DNA from 4 places in the Sporosarcina sp. FSL K6-6792 genome. Region 4 is predicted to be linked to each of the others. Evidence: riboswitches for the same ligand, from Rfam matches in the RefSeq annotation. Region 4 holds a riboswitch; each other region holds the start of a gene.
What was found. Region 4 has a riboswitch for S-adenosylmethionine ahead of MKZ26_RS14180 (cyclase family protein). Riboswitches for the same ligand answer to the same signal wherever they lie in the genome.

Region 1 (5,365 bases), 1.3 Mb from region 4:
ACATATGACATGCATTTACAAACGGAAAAAACAACAGCTGACCTAAGAGGATATAATTCGATTTTCGATTACTTACTGTTCACTCAAGAAGTCGATAAGTCCATGTATGACCGTCAAATTGATTTAATCACAAAAGAACTTGCACCGCATATGCGAAAGTACGCGAAACTTCTGCAAAAAGTCCATGGACTTGATAAAATGACGTTTGCCGACTTGAAAATCTCGCTTGATCCAACGTACGAACCAAAAATCACCGTAGATGAATCGAAGAAATATATTGATGATGCCCTTGCTATAATGGGTACTGATTACATGGAGATGGTGGATCGTTCATACAAAGAACGTTGGATTGATTTCGCTCAAAACAAAGGTAAATCAACAGGAGCATTCTGTTCCAGCCCTTATGGCAACCATCCATATATCCTTATTTCATGGACAGGTAGTATGAATGATGTATTCGTCTTAGCTCATGAATTAGGGCATGCGGGTCATTTCTACAATGCAAATCGAGAGCAAAACGTATTCAATGCACGCCCATCACTATATTTCATCGAAGCACCTTCGACGATGAATGAAATGCTCGTGGCTAACCACCTATTAGAAAACTCAAATGATCCGAAATTCAAGCGTTGGGTCATTTCATCAATCGTTGCACGTACGTACTACCATAACTTTGTAACGCACTTACTAGAAGCTGCCTACCAACGAAAAGTCTATGAACGCATTGACGCAGGCGGAAGTGTCAACGCCGGTGTATTGAACAACTTGAAACGCGGCGTGCTTGAAGAGTTCTGGGGAGATGATGTGGAGATTAATGAAGGCGCGGAACTTACATGGATGCGTCAGCCACACTACTACATGGGCTTGTATCCATACACATACAGTGCTGGACTCACTATCTCCACACAGGTATCTAAACGTGTCCTTGAAGAAGGTCAGCCTGCTGTCGATGAATGGCTCGAAGTATTGAAAGCTGGCGGCACAAAATCCCCTGCTGAACTGTCAAAAATGGCAGGTGTCGATATTACAACTGAAAAACCATTGCGTGACACAATTGCTTATATCGGCGATTTGATTGATCAGCTAGTTGTGTTGACGGAAGAAATTGAGGCAAACGAAACGGCTAACGTTTCACAATAAAACAAAAGCGCAAGCGCCTGTTCAGAGGCGCTGGAGTCTAGACGTGAAATATCAGCTTTCGCAGGTTATCCACTGTACAAGATTTTATAATTTCCTAGGCAGAAAGAACAAAAAAGCTGACGAAACCGTAATGGTCTCGTCAGCTTTTTGACGTTGCTAATTAGATTTTACTTCATCCACGCTGGTTTACCAAAGCCTTCAAAATCTGAATCAATTACTTTTTCAAATTCTGCTGATTCTACTATTTCAATAATATCTTTAGCAAATTGCTTATCAATGTTTTCTGTTTTTACAGCAACTACGTTTCTGTATATATCAAGCATGTCCTCAAGTGCTAGTGCATCTAATAAATTCATACTTGCAGCCAACGCAAAGTTTCCAGGAACTGCCGCTAAATCAGTACCGTCAACTGAACGTGGAAGCTGACCCGCTTCGATTGGCTGAAACACCAAGTTCTTCTTATTCACTGTTACATCTTTTTCAGATACTTTTAGCACTTCTGCATTTGGATCTAATTCAATTAGACCTTCATCCTGTAACACTAAAAGGGCGCGGGCTCCATTAACTGGATCGTTTGGAATGGTAACTTTTGCTCCATCTTCAATAGCTTCAATTGTCTTGAATTTATTCGAATAAATGCCCATTGGAGCTGTTGGTACGATAATAAGTGGTGATAATTCAGCTTCCGTTTCTTTAACGACATTTTCTAAATAAGTCGTGTTTTGGAACAGGTTTGCATCAATATCGCCACTTGCCAGTGCATTGTTCGGCTGGATATAATCACTAAACTCAATTAGTTCAACTTTATATCCCTTTTCTTCAAGTCCAGGAATAATCGCCTTTTTCAACATATCACTATATGGTCCAGCGGTTGCACCAATTTTCACAGATTTGTCATCCGAAGCTTTTTCTTTGCCACCACAAGCAGCTAGTGCGGTTCCAACTATAAGTACTAATACAACTAATAGAAACTTTTTCATAATTTTCTCTCTCCCCATCATCGTTTATCAATTACTTTTGAAATCCGATCTCCTGCAAATTGAATTACTTGTACAAATAGTATTAATATCACCACGGTCACTACCATTATTGTATTGTCGTAACGATAGTAGCCGAATCGAATTGCTAAATCCCCGATTCCGCCACCACCAACAACACCAGCCATTGCTGAATAGGCGACTAAACTAATTACAGTAAGTGTCACGCCTTGAATAATACTTGTTTTTGCTTCAGGCAATAGTACATCTTTGATAATCATCCACGGAGTTGCACCAACAGCGATTGCAGCTTCGATAACACCTTTATCAATCTCCCTTAGTGAAGTCTCCACAATTCTTGCGAAAAAAGGAATTGCTGCCGCAGATAATGAAACACTAGCAGCCCCAGGGCCAATCGGAGTACCTACTATTAAAATCGTTAAAGGGATTAACGCGACGAGTAAAATAATAAACGGCACAGAACGGACCATATTGACGATAAAGCCAATAACTGAGTTCAATGCCCGATTTTCTAAAAATAATCCTTTATCGGTAGTGAACAGCAAAATCCCTAGCGGAAGCCCAATAACAAGTGCAATAACGAGAGAAATACTTATCATATAAAGTGTTTCACCAAATGCTTTTGTAATATCAGGCATTAACTCTATAACGTGTTGTAAATCAATTCCCATTGTCAATTACCTCCACTTGAGCAGCTCGTGATGACATATAGGCAATTGCCTTTTCTATTTCGTCATCCTCGCCTTTTAGTTCCATCAGGAAAGTACCGAGTGGCCTTTCTTGAATATATTCAATGGAGCCGTGTAGGAAATTACCTTGTATAGTAAATTTCTGCACAGTATCTGAGATAATTCCATCGCCTGCAACATCACCTTTAAACATGACCTTGACCAGTTTGCCCGTACACTTGCTCAAAATCATTTCCGGTACATCAAATGACACAACACTACTGATAAATTCCTTTGTCAATTCTTCTTGTGGATTTGAAAATATATCATATACTTGTCCTTCTTCAATCACTTTTCCATCTTGCATAATTGCCATGCGATCACAAATTTCTTTCACGACATTCATCTCATGTGTTATTAGAACGATTGTAATCTTCAATTCTTTATTTATTTTCTTCAACAGCCTTAAAATAGATAGCGTCGTATTTGGATCTAATGCAGATGTTGCTTCATCACACAGTAACACTGAAGGATTATTCGCTAGTGCTCGGGCAATACCTACCCGCTGCTTCTGGCCACCACTCAGCTGCGCAGGATAAACATCCCGTTTATCAGAGAGGCCAACCATTTCTAGTAAGTCCGTTACCCGAGCGTTAATTTTATCGGCAGGCGTTTTGGCTGCCCGTAAAGCAAATGCTATATTTTCATATACTGTCTTTTGGCTGATTAAATAAAAGTGTTGAAAAATCATTCCTATTTTCAGACGTGCCTGACGGAGATTATTCCCCCGTAACTTCATCAAATTTAATCCATCTACTAAGATCGTTCCGCTCGTTGGTTTTTCCAACAAATTTAGACAACGGATAAGAGAACTCTTCCCTGCACCTGAGTAACCTACGATTCCGAAAATTTCTCCTGTGTTAATGTCGAGTGAGACATTATCAACACCAGTCACGATTCTCTCTTTTGTTTTGTATACTTTTGATACGTTTTGAATTTGAATCATGCAATTCTCCTCTTTCTATAAATAGAAGTACGAAATCTCAGATGTCTGACCATATAAAAATGCTTCTCTCATATATGAAAGAAGCACCGAAAATAAAAAGGTTTCAGCTCATCTTTCAGAATGAAATTCACTCTGTAGGAGTTAGCACCTTCCTTACATTACGCAAGGGGTTGCTGGACGTCATCGGGCCTATCCCTCAGTCTCTCTTGATAAGTACCATTATGTAATTATTTTGATTGATAAGTTTCATATTAGTATGTCTCAATAAGATTGTCAACATAATATGTTCTGATATATAACAATTTATTATCATTTTCATTTCATTCCATGTATACTGACAATAAGAAAAGCGGAAGGCGCCGTCTAGACGTGACAGGCATAAGTCGATCCAGGGGAAGGCAGTCTAAGAGCGCGACGTCCTGTCGCAACGACTGCATACCTGCTTCCTTGCAGGCACGACGTGGCGCTCTTTGGCCACATAGCTGGATTGCTTTCAAGGAACCTAGCCTAAGTACGCCGCGTCCTGCGGCAATGGCTAGGTGACCCACATCCTTTGGGCCTCAGAGCGGCTGGCGCCTGGAGCTAGACAACAAGAAAAGCGCAAGCGCCTTGGTAGACCCGACAAGCGCTGGAGGGCCTCAAGAGAAAGGCGCTCTTTGCCTTTAACTTAAGGACCGAAGCGACTCGAGGGGTAAGGCGCTGGAGTCTAGATACTGCTCCAAGTGAAAAACTTATACTATCTTACTCTTTTACACTAAAGATTGGATTACATAGAAGAGAGGTTATTACATGGCACTATCAAATCGACTCAAGAACCTACCACCGCACTTTTTCGCATCACTTGTTCGAAACGTACAAGAAGCACTTTCTGAAGGACGCGACGTTATTAACTTGGGGCGTGGAAATCCCGATCAACCGACACCTCCACATATTATAAAAGCACTCCAAGAAGCAGTTGAAGATCCAACAACACATGGATACTCCCCATTCAGAGGGACTGCCGAATTAAAACAGGCTGTTGCTGACTTTTATAAACGAGAATACGATGTTCATATTGATCCTAAAACAGAAGTAGCGATTCTATTTGGAACAAAACCGGGATTGGTCGAGTTACCCCTCGCGATTATGAACGAAGATGAATTACTTTTATTGCCGGATCCGGGATATCCCGATTATTTATCGAGTGTAAGCTTAGCCAATATTAAATACAATTTAATGCCATTACTTGCAGAAAACGATTTTTTACCTGATTACTCTGCTCTCTCCGATGAACAAAAGAAGCAAGCAAAATTAATGTATTTGAACTATCCAAATAACCCAACAAGCGCAACCGCCACACTTCCATTTTTTGAAGAAACGATTGCTTTGGCAAAAGCCAATGATATTGCAATTTTGCATGACTTTGCCTATGGTGGAATCGGTTTTGACGGTGCTAAACCTGTCAGTTTCTTGCAAGCAGAAGGTGCAAAAGAAGTTGGAATTGAAATGTACACATTGTCAAAAACGTATAATATGGCGGGATGGCGGGTCGGTTTTGCCATCGGTAATGCCGA
Region 2 (5,365 bases), 450 kb from region 4:
TGAACCTTTTAACAGTCATCTTCTTCGCCCTCCATTTCTTTTATGATGCTCCTGGCGTTTTTCACAAGTGATTCAAGCCTCTTAAACTCAAGCTGAAGCACTTCTTTACCTAAGGGTGTCAGCTGATTATACTTGCGGCGTTCTGCATCATCTATGTCTACTTTTTGAATGATTTTCTGCTTTTCTAATTTTCCTAGTGCTCCATATAATGTACCGGGACCCATTGTAACTTCCCCCCGACTTATTTTTTCTACGTCCTGCATAATGGCATATCCATGACGTATTTCCCTTAAGGACAGTAAAATATAATATGTTGCCTGCGACAATGGTAAAAAACTTTCTGGCTGTTTTATCATTCTTTCACCTTCTCACTATATCGCTTATCGCTATATCGATTAACGATATAATAACAAACATTTTTTGGAATTGCAATAGATTTTCCTTGCATGACAAAACTACCCAGATTAGAATTATTATAAATAAGAAACTGGTAGGAGAGAATGTAATGTCCAATTTTTATAAACCCGCCCTACATTTTCATGACGTCAATTATTCCATTGGTGAAGTACATATTTTAAAAAATATTACGGGCTCCTTTCCGGAAGGGAAAATCACAACGCTCGTCGGCCCTTCTGGAGCAGGAAAAACAACATTGCTTAAATTATGTAACGGGCTGATTTCATCTACTTCAGGAGATATTTTCATTCACGATAAACTCATTTCTACATATGAACCCGTTGAACTACGCCGCCATGTCGGGATCGCACTTCAAAGCGCACCAATGATTAAAGGCACCGTCTATCATAACTTAGCTCTCCCTATGGAACTTCAAGGTAAAAAATTGCCTGAACAGGATGCCATTAAAATTCTAGAAGACGTCGGATTAGATGTGCAATTTTTACATCGTAAAACCAATGAATTATCCGGTGGACAGCGTCAAAAAGTATCCATTGCTCGCACACTAATCAACCGCTCTGAAATCCTATTACTGGATGAAATCACATCCGCCTTAGACCGAACATCTTTACATGAAATCGAAGAATTAATCGTCAAAATTAACCGGGTGTATGGCACAACCATCATCTGGATAACACATAATTTAGAACAAGCCTTATCAATTGGAGATTACACTTGGGTTCTAATGAATGGTCAAGTCATTGAAACTGGCGAAAGTGACTTATTGAAATCACCAACAAATGAATTTGTGAAGCAGTTTGTGCAAGGAGGCGTAGAATGAGTTATCTTACGTTATCCATTACACTTATATTTGTAATCATCCCCTTACTACTATCAAAGACTCTACGTTTAGATTTGGAAAAAGACACAATCATTGCGACAATTCGGTCCATTATCCAATTGCTTATGGTCGGCTATATTCTTAAATTTGTCTTCGATTCTGAAAACATATTGTACATTTTGTTAATGGTTACATTAATGATTGCAGCGGCAACACAAAACACCCGTAAGAAAGGAAAAGCAATCAAAGGAATCACTTGGAAAATAGCGGTCACATTACTTTTTGTAGAAGTACTAACCCAGAGTATTCTACTAGGCTTTCAAATCGTACCGCCAACCGCACAATACATCATTTCAATTAGCGGCATGGTGATTGGCAACTCAATGGTGCTATCAATCCTATTCCTTAACCGGTTCACAGCTGAGATTGAAACGCATCGTGATGAAACCGAACTCATCCTTTCTCTCGGTGGAACGCCAAAACAGGCCATTCATAGACAACTCATCAACGCAATCAAGGCAAGCATGATCCCGACAATCGAAAGTCAGAAGACAATGGGCTTGGTTCAACTTCCAGGTATGATGAGTGGTCAAATCATCGCAGGTGCGGACCCCATCCAAGCGGTTCAGTTCCAATTGCTCATCATATTCCTATTATTGACGACCGCTGCAGTGACAAGTGTATTGCTTGGCTTTTTATCATATCCAAGTCTATTCAATCAACGGATGCAGCTGCTGAAAGACAGATTTTAATAATTCGCTCTTGTTTTATTTTCTATGTCATGATAAAGTTATTGAAATTGTTCTTTTCACATAATTCCATAATTTGATTCTTATCAAGAGAGACCGAGGGATTGGCCCTATGACGTCTCAGCAACCAGCCTGTTCAGGTACGGTGCTAATTCCTTTAGGTGTTCATTTCCCTAGAAGATAAGAAGATAGTCTACGATATTTCGGGGACCCTCTTCTTATAGAGGGTCCCCTTTTGTAATCTAAAAGAAAAGGGTGACTACAATGACAAAACAAAGTTTGAATACAATCCTAGTCCAATTAGGCAACAACAGTGATCCGAAGACGGGCGCTGTCAACCCTCCGATTTATTTATCAACTGCGTACAAACATAAGGGGCTCGGTCAATCGACTGGCTACGACTACACACGGACAAAAAATCCAACCCGCTCCATATTGGAAGATGGAATTGCAAACTTAGAGAGCGGTGATGCAGGGTATGCATGCAGTTCTGGTATGGCGGCGATTCAGCTTATCTTAACGCTGTTCCGTCCTGGAGATGAATTGATTGTTCCAGAAGATATTTATGGTGGCACATATCGCTTGCTCGAACAGTATTCCGACGTTTATTCAATCGGTACAACGTATACGAGTTTCGCCGATGTGAACGAGACCGAAAAGTTGATCACTTCGAAGACAAAAGCGCTCTTCATAGAAACACCGACCAATCCACTCATGCAAGAATTTGATATTCGGCAGTATGCAGAACTGGCTCAAAAGCATGATTTACTGTTGATTGTCGACAATACATTTTTAACGCCTTATTTTCAGAGACCGATTGAACTCGGCGCTGACATTGTCATGCACAGCGCAACGAAATATATCGGTGGACATAACGATGTCCTCGCGGGACTTGTCGTTGCAAAAGGTGAAAAAATTTGCGAACAACTTGCCGCCAACCATAATGCTATCGGTGCAGTCCTCTCCCCTTCCGATTCTTGGCTAATCATCAGAGGGCTGAAAACACTGCATTTAAGAATGAAACAGCATGATGAAAACGCGAAAATAATCGTCAATTATTTGAAAGATGAACCACTTGTTACGGACGTTCTCTATCCAGGGAAAGGCGGAATGCTATCATTTCGGCTGAACGATAGTGAATTGGTCGGGCCATTCCTTGAAAATCTGCAGCTCATTACATTTGCGGAAAGTCTAGGCGGAGTGGAAAGTTTCATTACTTATCCAGCAACGCAAACACATGCCGATATTCCTCGTGAAGAACGAATACGACGTGGCGTCTGCGACCGACTTTTACGTTTCTCTGTCGGAGTCGAGGAAGCTGACGATTTGATCGCAGATTTGAAGCAAGTGTTTGCAACTTTGAATAGCGGGGTGCTACAACGATGAGTTTGAATAAAGAACGGTTGGAAACGACTATTATCCATGCTTCGACCCGCGGAGATTACGAACAAAAAACAGGTGCTGTCAACGTTCCTATCTACTTATCTTCAACGTTCCATCAGGAAAGCTTCGATGCATTCGGGCCGTATGATTATAGCCGTTCGGGCAATCCAACGAGGGATGCGTTGGAAAAAACGATTGCCTCACTAGAAGGCGGTTCGCGCGGATTGGCCTTCGCTTCCGGAATGGCTGCCATCTCGGCTACATTTATGCTCCTTTCTTCGGGTGACCATATCGTGGTTACCGAAGATGTCTACGGTGGCACATACCGATTCGTAACCGAGGTATTACCGAAATTCGGTATCGACCATACTTTTGTAGATCTAGCGAATGTAGATGAAACCGCACGTGCAATCCGTCCAAATACAAAAGTGATCTATATTGAAACACCATCCAACCCGCGTTTGGGCATTACAGATATTGAAGCGATAGTTGACCTTGCAAAATTGAATGACTGTCTGACGTTTCTCGACAACACATTCATGTCGCCACTTTACCAGCGTCCACTAGATCTTGGAGTTGATATCGTTGTTCATAGTGCTACCAAGTTTTTATCGGGGCATAGCGATATCATTGCTGGGCTAGCGGTTACAAAGGGTGAAGAACTTGGCAATCGATTGGCATTCATTCAAAACTCTTTCGGCTCTATTCTAGGCGCACAAGATTCTTACGCATTAATTCAAGGAATCAAAACATTAGGTGCCCGTTTAACACAGTCATCTGAATCGGCACGTAAAATAGCCTCGTACTTGAACGACCACCCGTTAGTAGAGGAAGTGTTTTATCCAGGGTTGGCAAGTCATCCAAGACACGCAATCCACGCGAAACAATCGACAAGTCCAGGCGCTGTCTTATCTTTCCGTTTGCCAAACAGAGATGCAGCAAAGGCCTTTGTTGAAAACGTTCGGATACCCGTTTTCGCAGTAAGTCTAGGCGGAGTTGAATCAATTCTCTCCTATCCTGCAACGATGTCCCATGCCGCCATGCCTAAAGAACAACGGGAGAAACGTGGTATTACCGATGGGCTGCTACGTTTTTCTGTTGGACTCGAGCATGTCAATGACTTGATTGCCGATTTTGATCAAGCCTTGATCAAAACAAATGAAAAAATTTCCATACCTAATTAACTACCATTAAAGAAAACATTATTATATTGGAAAGAAGGAATTTAAATTGACAAAACCTATAGCCGTACAAACTTTGACGAAAGCACCATTTAAAGCAGATCACGTCGGGAGCTTTTTAAGACCAGAACGCCTAAAGCAGGCCCGTTTGCAAAGAGAAACCGGTGAAATCACTGCCGAAGAATTACGCATAATCGAAGACGAAGAAATTACAAAGCTCGTTGAAAAACAAAAAGAAGCTGGACTAAATTCTGTGACAGACGGAGAATTCCGCCGTAAATGGTGGCACTTTGACTTCCTTTCCGGCTTTGACGGCGTTGAGTTTTTCGAAACAGATAAAGGGCTCCAATTCAACGGTATTGTAACAAAAGCACACGGCATTAAAGTGACAGGAAAAATTGGGTTTAGCGACCATTACATGATTGAACACTTCAAGTTCCTGAAAAGCATCGCAGGTGATGCAGTCGCAAAGTTCACGATTCCAAGCCCGAATATGCTGATCCACAGAGCAACATTCGAAGAAGGCATCTATGCAAATGACGAAGAATTATTTGATGACTTGGTTACTGCCTATCAAGATGTAATTCAAGCACTGTACGATGAGGGCTGTCGTTATCTTCAAATCGATGACACGTCATGGGCTTCCTTCTTATCGGAAGAAGGAAGGGAAACATTGATAGCAAAGGGGCAAGATCCTGACAAACTTGTACAACTATCCGCACGGGCCATCAATGAATCCATCGCGAAAAGGCCAGCCGACTTGCTCGTGACGATGCATATTTGCCGTGGCAACTTCAAATCGACCTATTTTTCTA
Region 3 (5,365 bases), 950 kb from region 4:
GCATATGCACTAACTGAGCCAGGTTCTGGTTCTGACGCATTGGGTGCGAAAACAAATGCGAAATTGAATGCTGCTGGAACACACTACATCTTAAATGGTGAAAAACAGTGGATTACGAACGCAGGATTTGCAGATATTTTTGTTGTTTACGCGAAAATCGATGGCGATAAGTTCTCTGCTTTTATTGTTGAAAAAGAATTCCCAGGTGTATCTGTCGGAGCCGAAGAGAAAAAGATGGGTATCAAATCTTCATCTACTCGTACGCTAATCTTACAAGACGCAGTAGTACCTGTTGAAAATCTGCTAGGTGAAATCGGTCGCGGACACATTATTGCATTCAATATCTTGAACATCGGCCGCTACAAATTAGGAGTCGGCACAATGGGAGGATCTAAACGTGCGCTTGAGCTTGCAATTACTTATACAAATCAACGTCAACAGTTCAAAACACCAATTTCTTCATTCAACTTGACGAAACAAAAACTATCAACAATGGCATCTAAACTGTATGCGGCTGAAAGCTTGATTTACCGTACAGTTGGTTACTTTGAAGAGCGTCAAAGCCAGTTGAGTCTTGAAGAGCAAAAAGATGGTAAAGCAATTGCGGCAGCAATCGCAGAATACGCAATCGAATGTTCTATCAATAAAGTCGTGGGATCTGAGGTATTGGATTACATCGTTGACGAAGCAGTTCAGCTTCACGGCGGATACGGCTTCATGCAAGAATATGAAGTAGAGCGCATTTATCGTGATTCACGCATCAATCGTATTTTTGAAGGGACGAATGAAATCAACCGACTGCTAGTACCTGGTACATTCCTGAAAAAAGCAATGAAGGGCGAATTGCCATTGCTTCAACAGGCGCAAGCACTTCAAGAAGAACTTCTTATGATGATGCCTGAAGAAATCGGTGACGAAGCACTTGCACAAGAAAAAGCACTTGTGAAAAATGCTAAGAAAATCGGTTTGCTTGCTGCTGGTCTTGCTGCACAACGTTTTGGCACGAAGCTTGAAGCAGAGCAAGAGGTACTTGTAAATATTGCAGATATCGCTAATAATGTTTTTGCGATGGAGTCTGCACTTCTACGTACAGAAAAAGCAATTGCACGCAGCGGAGAAGAAAAAGCGCAACAGAAAATCCTTTACACACAAATCTTCTGCCAAGAAGCATTTGAAGAGATTGAAAGAGATGCAAAAGAAACACTTCTTGCGGCTGTCGATGGTGATAATCAACGCATGATGATTTCAGCGCTGCGTAAATTGACTCGCTCGAATCCGTATAATATCATCGCTAAAAAACGCGAAGCTTCAGTTAAGCTAATCGAAGCGGAGAAGTATATCGTATAACACGTCTGTAGATTAAAATTACCTTGATCACACACTGGGCGTTACGTGTATAGTTGTTTTTGTATCGCTTTGAATTGAACAATTTCAATACCATTATCGAGATGTATTGATAAGTAGGGATGCGACTCTGTCGCATCCCTACTTATTCTTTCGGTAATCGCATTGTTTTTGTTCATTTGCCGCTCTCGAAAGACATTGATACAAGAAGTGCCGAAGCTTTTTTGGACGAAAGAATGGCTAGCTTCTCACCTAGAGATTAGCGGTCAAAGATATAATTTTGACCGCTCAATCCTTCTCTATAGTATCTCCATATTTATTTTAAGGAATTGTCAATTTCCTATAAGGCATCACATAATCTTTGCAAAAGTAAGCAAAGAACGCAATGTACAACGTGCGAGAGTGCCCGAAATTGCATCTTCGGGCACTTACAATCTCTATAGAAAGTCATCTTTTCTATTCTTTCAAAGCACCTGCCCCACGGTAATAATATCGTAATTAATTCGGCGAAAGCGGGCCGAAAATAGTAAAGGGTTATAGCGGTTTTCAAGCCCTGCTCGCTATCGTATTATGCAAGTCAATAATTAATCGACAGACGTGATTGTTTAATGAAGTAAAATTGCCGATCTCACTTTGACGTCCAGGTACCAATAGGCGCCCAGGTGTTTTTTCTGTTATAATGGCGAAAATGGAGGCGTTGCGGTATGGGATTAGTTTATTACGGTTATCCAAAGTGCGGGACATGCAGGAAAGCAAAAAAATGGCTTGAGACGAACAACTTGGACTTTCAGGAAGTGAACATAGCGGAAGCTCCTCCTTCAGTAGAAGAACTTGGCAAAATGATTGCGGCATCGGATTTGGAGTTGAAAAAGTTTTTCAACGTTAGTGGGACGAAATATAGAGAGCTAAACTTGAAAGACAAATTGCTCACAATGACAGATGAAGAGAAAATTAGCTTGCTGTCATCTGACGGTATGTTGATTAAGAGACCAATTGTCTTCGGTGATGGTAAGGTGACTGTCGGATTCAAGGAAGAAGAGTTCGACAAAGTATGGACTAACTGATTTCCTATCTTGTCTTTATTCGAGAAATATGACAGAATTGAAGAGAATGAAACTATTTATTTGGAGGGATACGGAATGAGCACACCAAAAGATCTGCGTTATTCTGAAGAGCATGAATGGGTAAAAGACGAAGGTGGTAACTACCGCATTGGTATTACTCACTTTGCACAATCTGAACTAGGCGATATCGTATTCGTTGAACTTCCATCTGTCGGAGATGACATCAAAGCGGACGAGCCTTTCGGAAGCGTTGAATCTGTTAAGACAGTATCAGAACTTTATGCACCAATCAGCGGAAAAGTAATTGAAGTGAATGAAGGACTTGAAGACAGCCCTGAATTTGTCAATGAATCACCGTATGAAAATGCATGGATGATCGTTGTTGAACCTTCAAATGTTTCTGAACTGGATGAACTTATGTCAGCTGAAGCGTATGAAAAAATGACTGTCGGAGAATAACTAAGACAAGGCGCCGGTACTTTTCCGGCGTTTTTTGCATCTTTATATAAAAAAGAGCGAAGGAGGGGCTTCTTGTGTCGGATGAAAGAGTAATTATCGTCGAGGGCGGTTCGGATAAGAAACGTTTGGCACGAATACTTGTTGAGCCTGTCGAAATTATTTGTACGAACGGCACAGTAAGTCCTTATCGGCTTGAAGAATTGCTTGCACCTTACGAAGAACATGAACTATTTGTCTTCGTTGATGCGGATGAAGATGGAGAAAAGACCCGTGTTTTATTCAAAAGAGAGTTCCCGGCAGCAATCCATTTGTACACAGAAAAGGTTTATCGGGAAGTGGAGACGACCCCATACAAAGTGTTGGCTACAATACTACAAGGTGCGGATTTTAAAATCCGACCGGAATTTCTAATTTAAAGGATGTAGAATTAATGGAAACTTGGACACGCGAACAATGGGAGATGGCTTTGAAAGAGTCTTCAGTGGCAGCGTTTTATTTATATACACCAATGTGTGGAACTTGTGCAGTCGCATCTAAAATGATGGACGTTATTACCGTCATGAGACCGGGAATACCAATCGGGAAAGCGGATTTGAATTACGTACAAAATATTGCAATTGACTATGAAATCGAAAGCGTTCCTTGCCTTCTTATACAAAAGGATGGCGTTTTAACCCATAAAATTTATGCATTTCAATCAGTACCGTATCTACTTGAAGAAATAGATTGACAATAGATATGGAACTTTGATATACTTCGTCTTAACATTCAATTGAATAGGTCACTCTTATTAAGAGAGGTGGAGGGATAGTGCCCTGCGAAGCCCGGCAACCGTCACGTAAGTGAAATGGTGCCAAGTCACACAAAGCATACGCTTTGAAAGATGAGAGATTGGACAACGTTTATTTTCGATAACGTCAAGCCTTTCTGCCCGTCTGCAGGAAGGCTTTTTTGTATTGAAAAGCGGAAGGCGCCGCTCAGCTCCGACAGGCACAAGTCAGATTGCGAAGGGGGCATACCTAAGCCACCACAGCGAACTGCCTTGTGACCCGAGGGGGGGCGCCTGAAGCTAAACAAAATTAGTAACAAAACAATTTTTCTGAGGTGAAAAAAATGATTTATTTAACGGATATAAATAAACGATACGGTGAAGGGCCAGGCAGTATTTCAGCAGTCGAAAATGTATCGCTTGAAATTACTGACGGTGAGATTTTTGGAGTCATCGGCTATAGTGGGGCAGGAAAAAGTACGTTGATTCGACTACTGAACGGTCTTGAAATGCCAACGTCAGGTAGTGTTAAAATAGGAAGTCTAGAAATATCAGCAATTAAAGGTAAAGAGCTAAGGGAAGCACGACAAAAAGTGAGTATGATTTTCCAACACTTTAACTTACTGTGGTCTAGAACAGTGAAGGAGAATATCGCTTTCCCTCTTGAAATCGCGGGTGTACGAAAAGCCGAGCGTGATAAGAAAGTGGCGGAACTGATTGAATTAGTTGGTTTGGCTGGTCGTGAAAATGCATATCCATCCGAATTGTCTGGAGGTCAGAAACAGCGCGTAGGGATTGCTCGTGCGCTTGCAAACGACCCTGAAGTCCTTCTTTGTGACGAAGCGACTTCAGCCCTTGATCCAGAAACAACGGATTCAATACTAGACCTTCTAACAGGAATTAATGAACGACTTGGACTGACAATTGTGCTTATCACACATGAAATGCACGTTATCCGGAAAATTTGCCACAGAGTTGCAGTTATGGAGGCAGGGAAAGTTGTTGAGTTGGGAGATGTCCTGGATGTGTTCCAATCACCGAAGGAACCGATCACAAAGCGGTTTGTCTCTCAAGTGACGGAACCCGTGGAGGCGAAGCAGGCAATGGCGCATATTAAGGAAGAATTTCCTGCCGGCACGCTTATCAAGCTTGTATTTGTAGGGGAGCGGACAGAACAACCTGTGCTCGCAAGTCTTATTCGGAAATTCACTGTCGATGTGAATATCGTGCAGGGAAACATATCCCATACACATGGCGGGGCATACGGCACACTGATACTTCAGCTGCTTGGAGATTCCTCAATCATTGAGGAAGCAATTCAATACCTCAATGAAAATGATGTTCAGACGGAGGTGATCGGTAATGACTGAAAACCTTTTTCCGAATGTCGACTGGACTAAAATGTGGGAAGCAACAGTGGAAACACTCTATATGACTGCGGTTTCTACATTGTTCACTTTAGTTATTGGGTTAGGACTTGGAATTTTACTCTTCCTATCTAGTCCCGGTCAACTTTGGTCGAATAAGTTGGTCAATATTATATCAGGAGCATTCGTCAATATTTTTAGATCCATTCCGTTTATCATATTAATCATTTTACTTATTCCGTTTACGAAATTTCTTCTTGGTACAATCCGCGGACCGGATGCAGCGATGCCGGCACTTATTATTGGGGCGGCTCCGTTTTATGCAAGAATGGTGTTGATTGCATTACAGGAAATTGATAAAG
Region 4 (5,365 bases):
TATAATCGCATCTTTAAGTTTTACCTCCGCGCCCTCAAGATGCCTTTTCACTCGGTTGCGCTCAGTACGTATCATCGTCAATTCCATTTGTCGTTCTTGTATATCCTGTCTCATTGACTCCACCCCTTTCTCTGTTATACGAAAATAAGTGGATGAAGTTTCATTTATACACTATATTTTACCCACATGTGGATAACACTCAATGAATTTTCATGGGAATTAACTTATCCACAGCTATTTATTGCTATCAATCAAGGTTTACCCACCCTTAAAGGTATATGCTAGAAGTGGAGGTGTTTCCATCATGAATAAACTGCTGTTAATTGCAATCGTTCTTATACTCCCCCTCTCCGCCTGCGGAAAAGAACCCGCAGTTTCTACACTACCTGATCCCGTGCCTGACCAGGAAATGTTTTCATCAGAAGAAGGTTTATCACTTGTATTGGACGAAGATTCATTCGTCGGTTCGCCACCCATCATTAAGACGCTTGTACGAAATAACAGCTCATCCGATTACCAGTTGGGCGAATTTTATCATATTGAAGTAAATAAAGATGGCAAGTGGTATATTATTACGTATTCAGATGCCGTATTCTTAAAGAACCCATCCTTCAAAGACTTTGGAAATGTGTTGTCAGCCGGCAATAAAGCACGCCAGACCTTTTCGGTCGACGCGCTCGGCGTGACACTGATTCCAGGTGAATACCGTCTTGTGAAAACATTTATTTCAACAGGCGAGCCCATGCATGAATTATCCGTTGCTGTGCCATTTACAGTGGAATAAGAAATAAACCGGAACAAAGCATATGAGCCTTGTTCCGGTTTATCAGTTTAACCCCAAACTTCCTTTGCCACGTCCACAATGAATTTCAACTTTTCCCATTGCTGCTCTTCTGTTAGCTTATTGCCGTGATGCGTTGAAGCGAATCCGCATTGCGGACTTAAGCATAGTTGTTCAAGTGGCACGTATTGTGCAGCTTCTTGAATACGCGCAATGACCGCATCCTTGTCTTCCACTTCGCCATTTTTCGAAGTAACAACACCAAGGACAACCTTCGCTCCGCCGTTTGGCACATGATCCAACGGTTTAAAGTCTCCTGAACGCTCGTCATCATATTCAAGGAAGAAGCCATCCACTTTTTCTTTTGCAAGAAGTGTGGGTGCAATCAGTGCGTAGCTTCCCTCAAACGCCCACGTCGATTGGTAATTTCCGCGACATAGGTGTGTTGTTACGAAAAGATCTTCAGGTTTATCTTCCAAAACACCATTAATGACGCGTAGTGCCAAGTCGATTAGTTGTTCTCTTGAATAGGCTCCGTCGTTAAATGGGATATTCGGTGCAGAAAGCCCCGCAATATAAACATCATCCAACTGCAAGTAGCGTACACCAGCTTCGTAAAATGCTTTCAAAGCATCTTTGTATGCTTGAATAACATCATTGGCAAATTCTTCAATGTCAGGGTAAATCGTTTCATCACGAATTCCGATATTAAAGAGCTGATTCGGACTTGGAATCGTTTGTTTCGCAACGGCACGGCCGCCTACGATTTCATTAAACTCAACAAAGTCTTGAATGAATGGATGATTAGGGTCAAACGAAATCTTGCCTGTGTTTCGAACGTTATATCGTTCTGTTTCAATACCATCAAATACGTAGCCAGTCTCTGGCACATATCCTTCAATTCCGTTCAAATGCTCCAAGAAGTCTAAATGCCACCACGTACGTCTAAATTCACCGTCTGTTACAAGTTCCAAACCAACTTCAATTTGCTTATCAACAACCCGTTTAATTTCCTGTGTTTCTACTTCTCGTAATTGTTGTGCAGTAACTACGCCTTCTTTGAAGTCTTTGCGCGCTTTATGCAAATTATCTGGTCGTAGTAAACTTCCAACATGATCTGCTCTGAATGGTGCTTGCGTTAGTGTTGTCGATTGATTTGTCATGGTATATTCCTTCTTTCTGTTTTAGGAGTAAATTACGGTTTTATTAGGTCAGGAGTGCAAATGAGCAGATCCTCTTTCTTTTCTTATGGCTAGTACGCGAATGAGCGGATTCTCTTGTTTTCTTACGATAGGAACGCAAATGAGCGGGCCCTTTTTCTTTTCTTACGGTAGGATCGCGAATGAGCGTACTGGGAATCCCGATGCTTTTTCCGGCTTCGGAACGATGTTAAAAATGACCGCGCCTTTTGAGGGCACTTTATCTAAGTTTGTTAATAGCTCGATTTGGTAGGTATCTTGTTCAAGAACATAATATTCGCCTAACAGAGATTGGTTCTTTTGAAAATCAATGGCTGAATCCGTATCGAAAGTTTCATGACCGACAGCCTTTACTTTTCTTTCATCAAATAAAAACTTCAAAGCAGCAAGGCCCCAACCCGGTATACGATTATTCCCATCGGCATCTTTATTGCAAAATGCCTCATTATCCGGCCAGCGTTTGCCCCAATCTGTGCGTAATGCCACAAATGTACCAGCCTCAATTTGCCCGTGCTGAGCTTCAAACTTCAGAATGTCTTCGACAGTTAATGTAAAATCATGGTTTGCATCAGATTCTTTCGATTTATCGATGACCACCAGCGGTAATACCAATTCTTTCAAACCCAATTCATCCAAGTATCTTGTATCACGAACGAAGTGAATTGGTGCATCAATATGTGTGCCGTACTGTCCCGCAAATTTAAAGCTCTGTGCGAAAAATCCATCATCGTGATCAAATAATGTTGTAAACTCTGCTGCATCAAATGCTGAAAAACGGGGTGAGTCAGGCCCGAAAGTATGTGTTAAATCGACCCATTCTTTCTTTTTTAATAAAGCAATTGCATTGATTAATTCATTTGACACAATAAGTCTCCCTTCATTTTTTGAAGGTAACTTTAATCTCCAGAAAGAACAAAATCAAAGGGCGGTCGGAGCCTAGACGAAATAAAAAACCTCTTCTAAATTTCAAGAAGAGGTTTTGGCGAATTCGCTATTTGCTCTTCTCATCTCCAAGCAGTAAGCATTACACTTACGCTTCTGGAATTAGCACAGTACTTTTACAAGTCTGTTGCTGAGGTATCATCGGGCCAGTCCCTACACCTCTCTGGATAAGAAAGTTACGTATTTAGTTGTTAATTAGTACAATACAGTCTTCCGAATAGATTGTCAATACACAAAACATGAATTATTTAGATTATACTAGTTTTTACAATGAAACATTTTATGTAAAAAGTAGAAATGGCATTGAAATGATACACGACACAATGTAAAAAACCCACAACTTGCGTGGGCTTTTCCATAACAAATTATTTAATGTTTCATCTCACTCCGCAATTTCCGATGTTCACGGCGTGCGGGGCCTGTTTCAAATAGACTCTTTTCAGCTTCTGTTTCCGGATAAATACCCGGCACAGGAGTAGGCTTATTATTTTCATCCATGGCAACCATCGTTAGGAAGGATTCGGTTGTTAGTTTTGTTTCGCCTGTAAGCAGGTTCATTGAATGGACCGATACAAATACTTCCATCGATGTACGGCCAGTTGACGTGACAATTGCCTCAAGTTCAAGTACATCTCCAACACGCGCCGACGATACAAAATCGACTGAATCGATTGAAGCAGTTACAACCGCTGTTTTTGAATGTTTCATTGCCGTGATATCAGCGATTTCATCTATATACGCGAGAACTTTTCCACCGAAAATTGTCTGCAGATGATTGGTATCGGGCGGCAGTACTAGCTTCGTCTGGATTGTTCGTGATTGGCCCATTGGTCTTTTTTCTTGCATACGACAAACTCCTTTGTAGTAGAACATATTCAATTTGTGATAAAAGGAAACTTTTCCATCAATCATTCCGTATATATAGTATACACATACTGGGGGAAGATTAATGCTGAAATTTATTGATAAATACTATGAAAAAATCACCTGGTCGATTATATTACTTGGACTTATTTTATTCTTTGTAGCAAATGACTATCTATCACTCGTTTTATTTTTATATCTACTTATAAGAGCTTTAAAATCTAGGGATTCCATCCGTAAGACACTTCGGACAACGCCTCTGAGTACTATGGTTATTTATGTGCTCGGTATGATTGTACTTCTTATAGCGCTGGTTTTCATCATGCTTTATTCAGGGGATTTCATAAAGAAGTATAACATTCCAGTTTTCTTGCAATACATTTACATCGCTGTTGTCCTAGTCGGTTCGATGTTTCTCTATACCTGGTTGATGGATTTTTTAATAAAAAAATGGAGTAAAAAAAGGGTATCGAAGTGATGTAAAACTTCAAACCCAAAGAGGACACCCCTCATTGGAGTGTCCTCTTAAACTATTTCTGCCAACAACGCGTATACACGCTTCATCTCTTCCTGCATCGTCCACTGATCAACGGCAAGCCATCTACAATGGATTGCATTTCCTTCAAGCCTTGTCATACCAGCTTTTAAACCTTCTTCGACCCGCAATGTTTCTTGTATTGCGCGGACGTCGACATCTGTGGCTTTCGGCGATACGAGCCAGATTGAACCGATATACATTGCAGTTTCTAGTACACCGATATCACCAAGTGCCGTTTCTTTTGGTGAGAAATGCAGAGAGTCGAAAGCAATTAATTCATCCTCGACAAAAATTTTGAAATTCGTATGGAACGATTGATAATCAAATATCTCACCGCGCTTTTCACGTCCTGGGGCAACGATTTCACCCCATAATATGGTTGCATCGCGTGCGATTCGAAGTGTCGTGTCACCTCGGAATTTTGCATCTACAAACGGAATAATTACTTCTGGCATCCATTCAAGGCGTGCCCCTTCTCCGAGTTCGATGTTAATGGTCTGTACACAAGTGTCTCCGGTATACGATGGATAGATTTTTAAAGCAGACTGCTGAACCAACCTTACGCTACTATCTGGAGCAAGCTTCACTGTAATGTCATTTCGATCCCCGGCGACCATGCCTCCAGAGGACTCCATTATGTAGACAGTCGCTGTCGGGTTTTTCCCTTCGTACAGTTCACGACTCGCCTTCAATGGAGGCTGTTGGAAAACATGGGGCATCCGTGTGTAGCCTCTTCTTGGCTCAAATTCCAAGTCAAGTTTTCCGTGGTGGATGGCGCGAGACGGCTTAAGCATTTGAACCAGCGGATCCCGCACCTTCTAATAGCATATTGTGCTTGATCCAAGCAACGACTTGGTCAACATTTTTCTGTGTTCTTACATCTGTAAAAATGTATGGACGTCCGTTACGCATTTTTTTTGCGTCGCTATCCATTAGTTCAAGATCAACGCCAACGTATGGAGCAAGATCCGTTTTATTGATCAATAAAAGATCAGAACGCGTCAAAGCAGGTCCGCCTTTTCTCGGAATATCCTGACCTTC

Region 1: another riboswitch for S-adenosylmethionine. It lies ahead of MKZ26_RS07435 (methionine ABC transporter ATP-binding protein); the one in region 4 lies ahead of MKZ26_RS14180 (cyclase family protein).
Region 2: another riboswitch for S-adenosylmethionine. It lies ahead of MKZ26_RS11915 (methionine biosynthesis PLP-dependent protein); the one in region 4 lies ahead of MKZ26_RS14180 (cyclase family protein).
Region 3: another riboswitch for S-adenosylmethionine. It lies ahead of MKZ26_RS09405 (methionine ABC transporter ATP-binding protein); the one in region 4 lies ahead of MKZ26_RS14180 (cyclase family protein).

The regions. Positions count from the first base shown of each region.
Region 1 is NZ_JBBOSA010000001.1:1,559,134-1,564,498, forward strand. Features, by position in the region: gene pepF (oligoendopeptidase F) at 1-1,140, shown strand, start outside; gene MKZ26_RS07425 (MetQ/NlpA family ABC transporter substrate-binding protein) at 1,308-2,120, opposite strand; gene MKZ26_RS07430 (methionine ABC transporter permease) at 2,138-2,809, opposite strand; gene MKZ26_RS07435 (methionine ABC transporter ATP-binding protein) at 2,799-3,812, opposite strand; SAM riboswitch class I at 3,918-4,028, opposite strand; gene MKZ26_RS07440 (pyridoxal phosphate-dependent aminotransferase) at 4,602-5,365, shown strand, end outside.
Region 2 is NZ_JBBOSA010000001.1:2,445,749-2,451,113, forward strand. Features, by position in the region: gene MKZ26_RS11895 (DUF2812 domain-containing protein) at 1-19, opposite strand, end outside; gene MKZ26_RS11900 (PadR family transcriptional regulator) at 9-356, opposite strand; gene MKZ26_RS11905 (ABC transporter ATP-binding protein) at 506-1,237, shown strand; gene MKZ26_RS11910 (ABC transporter permease) at 1,234-1,989, shown strand; SAM riboswitch class I at 2,067-2,173, shown strand; gene MKZ26_RS11915 (methionine biosynthesis PLP-dependent protein) at 2,251-3,372, shown strand; gene metC (cystathionine beta-lyase) at 3,369-4,553, shown strand; gene MKZ26_RS11925 (5-methyltetrahydropteroyltriglutamate--homocysteine S-methyltransferase) at 4,600-5,365, shown strand, end outside.
Region 3 is NZ_JBBOSA010000001.1:1,948,672-1,954,036, reverse strand. Features, by position in the region: gene MKZ26_RS09435 (acyl-CoA dehydrogenase family protein) at 1-1,347, shown strand, start outside; gene MKZ26_RS09430 (hypothetical protein) at 1,389-1,523, opposite strand; gene MKZ26_RS09425 (arsenate reductase family protein) at 2,049-2,408, shown strand; gene gcvH (glycine cleavage system protein GcvH) at 2,484-2,867, shown strand; gene MKZ26_RS09415 (toprim domain-containing protein) at 2,942-3,283, shown strand; gene MKZ26_RS09410 (thioredoxin family protein) at 3,298-3,597, shown strand; SAM riboswitch class I at 3,652-3,757, shown strand; gene MKZ26_RS09405 (methionine ABC transporter ATP-binding protein) at 3,981-5,006, shown strand; gene MKZ26_RS09400 (methionine ABC transporter permease) at 4,999-5,365, shown strand, end outside.
Region 4 is NZ_JBBOSA010000001.1:2,893,875-2,899,239, forward strand. Features, by position in the region: gene MKZ26_RS14165 (hypothetical protein) at 1-114, opposite strand, end outside; gene MKZ26_RS14170 (immunoglobulin-like domain-containing protein) at 305-784, shown strand; gene MKZ26_RS14175 (5-methyltetrahydropteroyltriglutamate--homocysteine S-methyltransferase) at 832-1,944, opposite strand; gene MKZ26_RS14180 (cyclase family protein) at 2,107-2,844, opposite strand; SAM riboswitch class I at 2,982-3,096, opposite strand; gene MKZ26_RS14185 (acyl-CoA thioesterase) at 3,292-3,768, opposite strand; gene MKZ26_RS14190 (hypothetical protein) at 3,872-4,264, shown strand; gene MKZ26_RS14195 (urease accessory protein UreD) at 4,312-5,043, opposite strand; gene ureG (urease accessory protein UreG) at 5,111-5,365, opposite strand, start outside.